Linked DNA regions of Luteolibacter sp. LG18. The protein of the gene in region 1 interacts with the protein of each later gene in a pairwise test. Links are inferred from orthologs where the notes say so. Each region holds a gene or a part of one and is shown in the gene's direction. Other genes may lie near its edges. The genes, in order: llg_RS08955 and llg_RS10485.

The links.
Region 2: the proteins of llg_RS08955 (region 1) and llg_RS10485 interact in binary tests that used the Escherichia coli proteins (3 or more experiments, as listed by UniProt). The link is inferred for Luteolibacter sp. LG18 from one-to-one orthologs.

What each region holds. Positions count from the first base shown.
Region 1 is NZ_AP024600.1:2,143,569-2,146,840, reverse strand. The notes cover bases 100-3,056. They hold llg_RS08955 (cysteine desulfurase family protein), read left to right. Parts: upstream 100-964; coding sequence 965-2,149; downstream 2,150-3,056. Other genes in these bases: llg_RS08950 (protein kinase), read right to left, coding at 2,156-3,056; llg_RS08960 (DUF1697 domain-containing protein), read right to left, coding at 350-871; llg_RS08965 (CerR family C-terminal domain-containing protein), read right to left, coding at 100-257. Also shown: more of llg_RS08965, read right to left, coding at 1-99; more of llg_RS08950, read right to left, coding at 3,057-3,272. UniProt on the Escherichia coli protein: Master enzyme that delivers sulfur to a number of partners involved in Fe-S cluster assembly, tRNA modification or cofactor biosynthesis. Catalyzes the removal of elemental sulfur from cysteine to produce alanine.
Region 2 is NZ_AP024600.1:2,515,950-2,519,004, reverse strand. What follows is about bases 105-2,844. They hold llg_RS10485 (iron-sulfur cluster assembly scaffold protein), read left to right. Parts: upstream 105-1,104; coding sequence 1,105-1,584; downstream 1,585-2,844. Other genes in these bases: llg_RS10480 (ATP-binding cassette domain-containing protein), read left to right, coding at 1,671-2,844; llg_RS10490 (hypothetical protein), read right to left, coding at 521-985; llg_RS10495 (FGGY family carbohydrate kinase), read right to left, coding at 105-441. In the rest of the region: more of llg_RS10495, read right to left, coding at 1-104; more of llg_RS10480, read left to right, coding at 2,845-3,055. UniProt on the Escherichia coli protein: A scaffold on which IscS assembles Fe-S clusters. Exists as 2 interconverting forms, a structured (S) and disordered (D) form. The D-state is the preferred substrate for IscS.

The sequences.
Region 1 (3,272 bases):
CGGCTGTCCTCGGCCAGCGGCCCAATCAGCGAGCGGAGGAACGCGCCGATGCCATCGAGCACCTCCGCGTAGAGCTTCTCCTTGTTGCCGAAGTAATAGGAAATCGCGGCGACGTTCTGCCCGGCTTCATCGGCGATCTCCCGGACCGAGGCGTTCTCGTAGCCCTTTTCGCCGACCGCCTTCAACGCCGCCAGCAGCAACCGGCGGCGGGCTTGCTCGCCCTTGCCGGAAGTGGATGGAAACAGCTCCGCTTGCATGACGGCCAAAAATTAAACGATCGCATAAAAAAGTCAAACGAATGATTAATTTTTGAATCAAGGGTCGTCCCTCACGGCCTTTTCCCTGAAGGTCACTTGGCTTCGGCCAGACTCCGGACGGTCTTGATGTTCCGGAAGGTGGCAGGGCGTTTCAGGAGCTTTTCCAGCACCGCGCCGGAGAACGTGGAATCGCTGCTGCGGATCGAGCAGTGCCAATAGAGATCCCGCCCGGCGATGTGGAGGCCATCGATGTCCGTCTTCAATGCCAGCACCTTGGCGGTGGCTTCCTGATCGAACGGTTCCGCGGTGAAACCAACATGGGTGGTGCCGCCTTCCGTGTCCGGAAAAGGATTGGCCTTTGCGATCTCCGCCAGCTCGGGAACGGAGCGGAGGAAAGTGTCCACACGGTAGCCAAGCTCCTTCTGCAGCAGCGCCTCGATCTTCCGCTCCAGCCCCTCCGGCTTCGCCTTCGAATCGAACAGCACGTTCCCGCTGGCGATGAACGTGGCCACGTTCTTGAAGCCGTCCGCCTCGAAGATCTTCTTCAAGGCGTCCATCTTCACATTGCGGCCACCGACATTGATGGCGCGGAGAAAGGCGACGTAGCGGGGCATGCTTGGCATTCTGCCGCACCCGGGCCGCTTTGTCACCCGGGCAGGAAGTCGAACGGGGCTGGAAATGGAGCCCGCCTACCCTATTCTTCCCCCGTGATCTACCTCGACGCCAACGCGACGACGCCCCTGCTGCCGGAAGTCCTCGATGCCATGCTGCCATGGCTGACGGAGGGCTTCCACAACCCGAACGCCTCCTACCGGGGCGCGAAGGCGGCGCGCCAGGCGATCGAAACGGCGCGCGAGCAGGTCGCGGCGCTGATCGGCGCGCAGCCGGACGAGATCGTCTTCACCGGTGGCGGCACCGAAAGCACCAACACCGCGCTCAAGTGGCTCGCCCGCCTCGTCGGCCGGAAGGCCGGCCGGGCCATCACCAGCGCCATCGAACACAGCGCGGTGCTCAAACCCTGCGAGACCTTCGAGGAAGTCGGCTATCCGCTCGACCGCATCGGCGTCAGCCACTTCGGCCGCCTTGATCTCGACGCCCTCCGTGCCGCGTGCCTATCCGCCAAGGACGGCGGCGGCTTCGCCTCGATCATGTGGGCGAACAACGAGACCGGCGTGATCCAGCCCATCGCCGAAGCCTGCGCCATCGCGAAGGAACACGGCCTCGCCTTCCACACCGATGCCATCCAGGCCGTGGGCAAGATCCCGGTGGATGTCCGCGCGGTGCCGGTCGATTTCCTCTCGATCAGCGCGCACAAGTTCCATGGGCCGAAAGGCGTGGGCGCGCTCTACGTCCGCAGCGGCTGCCGCTTCGAGCCGCTGCTCCGCGGCGGAGGCCAGGAAAAGGGCCGCCGCAGCGGCACCGAAAACACCGCCGCCATCGTCGGCTTCGGCAAGGCCGCCGAACGGGCCAAACAGCTCCTCGATTCCGGCGACGGCTCCGTCCGCGCCCTGCGCGATGCCTTCGAGGCGAAGCTGTTGGAAACCATCACCGGGTGCGAGATCAATGGCGATCCCGGCCACCGCCTGCCCGGTACCAGCCATGTCTCCTTCGAACGCTGCGAGGCCGCGGGCCTGCTGATCCTGCTCGATGACATGGGCATCGCCTGTTCGGCAGGCTCCGCCTGCATGACCGGCAAACAGCAGCCGTCCCATGTCCAGAAGGCAATGGGCTTCAGCGATGCCAAGGCCAAGAGCAGCCTGCGCCTCGGCTTCTCCCGGCTCAACACCATGGCCGAGGCGATGCAGGCCGCCGAAGCGGTGCGCAAGGCGGTGGAGAAACTCCGCCGCGTGCAAGGCAGCGGCGTGGGACCGGTGACGGTCTACACGCCATGACGCACCTCAATCGCTGGCCGCGTTCTTGAGCCCAATAAGGTCGCCCTTGATATCATCCTTCGCGCGGCTCACCAGCTGCTCGATTTTTCCACGCAGCACCCCGCGGTTCGAACTACGGGTCACCACGTCGGTCGCCACCCGAACCGCCGCCCGCTTGGTTTCGATCAACTGGGCCGACTCGATGGTTTCGAGCAGGGCATCGAAATGGTCGTCCGTCGCCTTGCGCCGGATCGATTCCAGCGCCGCATCGGCGGAGCTTTTCTCCTTCGCCGCGCGGGCATAGGCAATGATCGGACCGATCGCGGAAAACTTGTCACGGTATCCCACCACATCGCGGAAGAACATCTGACGCAGATCCTCGTCATTGTTGAAGGCGGAGGACGTCACGAACTTGGCAATGTCCGCATCCACATCAAAGCTGGACGACTTCGCGAGCCGGATCGCCCTCATTGTCGGCGCATGCTGCGCAAGCTGTTTGGGAACCTTCAGGTTGTCGAACAACGACTTGAGCTGCTTGGAAGTGACTTCCAGTTCCTTCGCGGGATCCGCCGCCTTGTCGATCAGGGCCTGAAGAGCCTTCTCCTGCTTCTCCTTCTCCGCGCCCTTCATGATCGTCATGCCGACGATGATGACACCGAGGCCGAGGATGCCGGAGATCACCGCCTTCGCGGCATTGCTCATCTTCTTCTTCGGGATCTGCGGGATGGGCGTCACCGGACGCGTGTGCGTCTGGACCGAGCTGGTGGCCGGGCCCTTCGTGAGCACGTGCGAGGTCGTGTGAACGCTGGGCCGCGAACCATCCGGTGGTTGCAGCGACTGCGGCGCGGATTGGGTGGCGGTGACGGTCTGGACAGGCCCGGTGCCAAGCCCCGGCCGACGCGGAGGAGGCGGCGCGACGGTCCGCGCGGGCATGGTCGCTCCCGCGCCTTCGTTGCGGAGGAACACCTGGAGCGCCTCGCGAGCGTCGGCCGGGCGGTCCGCCGCATCGCGGTTGATGTGCCACATCACCCAATCCCGCAGCCACGGCGGCAGGTCCGGGCGGACCTCGCCGATCGGTTTAACGAGGTGGCTCAAATGCGAACCCATCACCTGCGGTCCGGTCTCGCCATCGAAAGGATACTTC
Region 2 (3,055 bases), 370 kb from region 1 along the record:
CTCCTGCTGTTTCAGCCACAGGCACTCGGCCGCCAGCGAATCCACGCCGGGCACTTGGCCGAGCAGCTCCAGAAGGCCCGGTGCCCCGCCGAAAACGCGGGAGATTTCCTCGGCCTGGCGGCGGGACGATTGGTCACCGGCGAGCTTCGCGGGGCGGACGATGCGGCTGGCGACATCCAACGCCACGAAGCCGCGCAACGGTCCGGCCACTCCGATGGCGGCGACCCGGGCACGGCGTTCGCCGAGGGCGGCGAGGCACTCGCGGACCGCGTGATCCACGGCGTTGATCCAGCCCGCGGGGTCCTGTTCGCGGTAGCCGGGTGGGAGTCCTTCGATCCAGGCGTGGGGGGCGTGGGCTTCCGCGGCGACCTCCGCCGCTTCGAGATCGAGCGCCACCACGCGGGTTCCGGCGGGGGTGATCTCAATGCCTAGAAAATACATGGGATGAAAGTTCTCCAGTTCTAAACCGGCTTCGGTCGCTGCCAAGTTCCAAAGTTGAACGAATCGTTTTTGGAGCACCTCACCAATCGCATGCTCCCGGCAGCCAATCCCCGGGTTTCCAAGCCGCCCATTGCGCGCGGATGGCAGGCACCAGCGGACGGTCCCGCCATGCCAGTGTGAAAGCCCGGGCGGCCAGCGGATCCGTCTCGGTGCTGGGACTTTCCAAGCCTGTCGCGGCCCGGACCACCCCACCCAGCACCCGCTCGACCGCCCGGAAGGCATCGTGTGGATTCAGCCCGAACGTTTCCGTCAGCGCCTGCATGAGTTTCACCCGGTCGGACGAGCGCTCGGCCGCGGCCAGAATGGTGGTCACGAGGTGCTGGTGGAGATCCTTCTCCATGCGATGGAGGGGAAAGGCGAAGCGGGTGTCCGCCTCCCATTCCCGCCACTGGGCGGTGGTCACCTCCTCCCACCCGGTCACCGGACACGGGCTCCCCGGAGCGGAGACCTCGAACCAATGGAAGACACGGCGGAGGAGAGACATGGCAACGATAGCTACCCGGGTTTGATCTTCCACTTTTCAGAAAAACGTCCCCGCCCTGCCTTACGGCAAGTTGACAAATGCGTACTGGCAACCGTGCCCGTCCGCGACCAAGGTCGGGCATGGACGATTTCGAATCGAAGGTGCGCGATGCCCTCGCCAACCCTCAGAACCAAGGCGAACTGGCCGACGCCGACGCCGTGGGGACGGTGGGCTCGCCGGACTGCGGCGACATGCTGCGGATGTGGCTGAAGTTCACCGAAAAGGACGGCAAGCGGGTGATCGACCGCGCCTCGTTCCAGGCATTCGGCTGCCAAACGGCGATCGCCGTGGCCTCGATGGCCACCGAATTGCTGAAAGGCAAGACCGCCGAGGAGGCCCGGGAATTGTCCGCCTCCGAACTGACCGGTGACCTCGGCCCGCTGCCGCCGATGAAGATCCATTGCGGCCAGCTCGTGGAAGGGGCGCTGAAAAGCGCGCTCGACCAGACGCCCGCCGCGCCGCTTCCCGCGCCAGCCAGCGCCCCGACCCTCTCGGGAGGATTCCAGCGCCCGGCTGGCAAAATCCGGATTGTTCCCCTCGACGACGAGCAACCATCCTGAGTCCCGCGTGTTTATTGCACGCGCTGGATAGGAATGATCCCTTCGGCGCGTTAGCTAAGTTTCCGTAAAACCCTTCCAGTTTCCCCGTGCTCGAACTCCAGGACGTTTGCTTCACCATCCGCAAAGACGGCGAGGATGTTAATCTCGTCGACAAGGTCTCCATCCAGATCCCGAAAGGGCATTTCATGGCGATCGTTGGACCTTCGGGCTGCGGCAAGACCACGCTGCTCAAGACCATCGCCGGTCTGAATCCGGAATCCGGCGGGGCCCTCATCTGGGATGGCCGGGACCTTTCGAAGGAAGGTGACTTCTCGCCCTCCGAGATCGGCTACGTGCCGCAATTCTCGATCGCCTACGATCCGCTGACCGTCGACGAGTCGGTGGAGGCCGCCACCCGGCTGCGGGTGAAGACGAAGAACCACGCGGAGCTGGACCAGCGGATCGACCGGGTGCTGGAGGAAACCGGACTGGCGCCGATCGCGGACCGGCCGGTGAAGGTGCTGTCCGGCGGCCAGAAGCGCCGTCTCGGGCTGGCAATGGAGCTGGTGTCCGATCCGAAGCTGCTGCTGTGCGACGAGGTCACGAGCGGCCTCGACCCGCGCTCGGAACGCGAAATCGTGCGGCTGCTGCACGACCTTTCCCGCAAGGATGGCCGGATCGTGCTGTCCGTGACCCACTCGCTGGCGCACCTGGAACTCTACGATTCGATCCTGGTCCTGCACGAGGGCCGGGTGGCCTACCACGGCCCGCCCGATCAACTGACGCACTATTTCTCCGTGAAGGACACCGAGGAGGTGTATCCTCGCCTCGCCGGACAACCGTCCGACCGCTGGCAAACCTCGTGGGAGAAGCACCGCGCGTCCTACTACAAGATGCTGGAAAAGAACCGGGAACGCTCGGTGGCCTCCGGCGCGCTGAGCCTGCCGCCCGCGAAGGTGGAGGGCGAGGAAGCGGATCCCCATCCGGCGGCCAAGCTGCCCGGGTTCTTCAGCCAGTTCGGCACCCTGCTGTCCCGGCGCTGGCGAATCTTTTTCCGCGACCGCGGTCAGGTGCTGCTCCAGTTCGCGATCATGGTCTGCTTCCCGCTGCTGGTGATCCTCTTCAGCGACAAAGCGAAGGAACCGATCCCGAAGTTCTCCGACACCCACCGCGCCGACGTGCAGGAGGAAGTGCAGGAGATCTCGGACGTGCGGGCGGGCCAGCTCAAGGTCGGCTCGGCGGTGTCCGGCGTCATCATGTTCCAAGTGGTGCTGCTGGCGCTGATGGGCTCGAACAACTCGGCGCGAGAGATCGCCGGAGAGCGTCAGATTTACGAGAAGGAGAAGTTCGGCGGCCTGCGCCCGCTGGCCTACCTTTCGAGCAAAATCGCGTTCCTGTCCTGCCTGGTGATCGCCCAGTCGCTGTGGATGGCGTTCTTCGTGAACTTCTTCGGGCCGTTCCGCGGGGACTTCGTCCAGCACGCGGGCTTCCT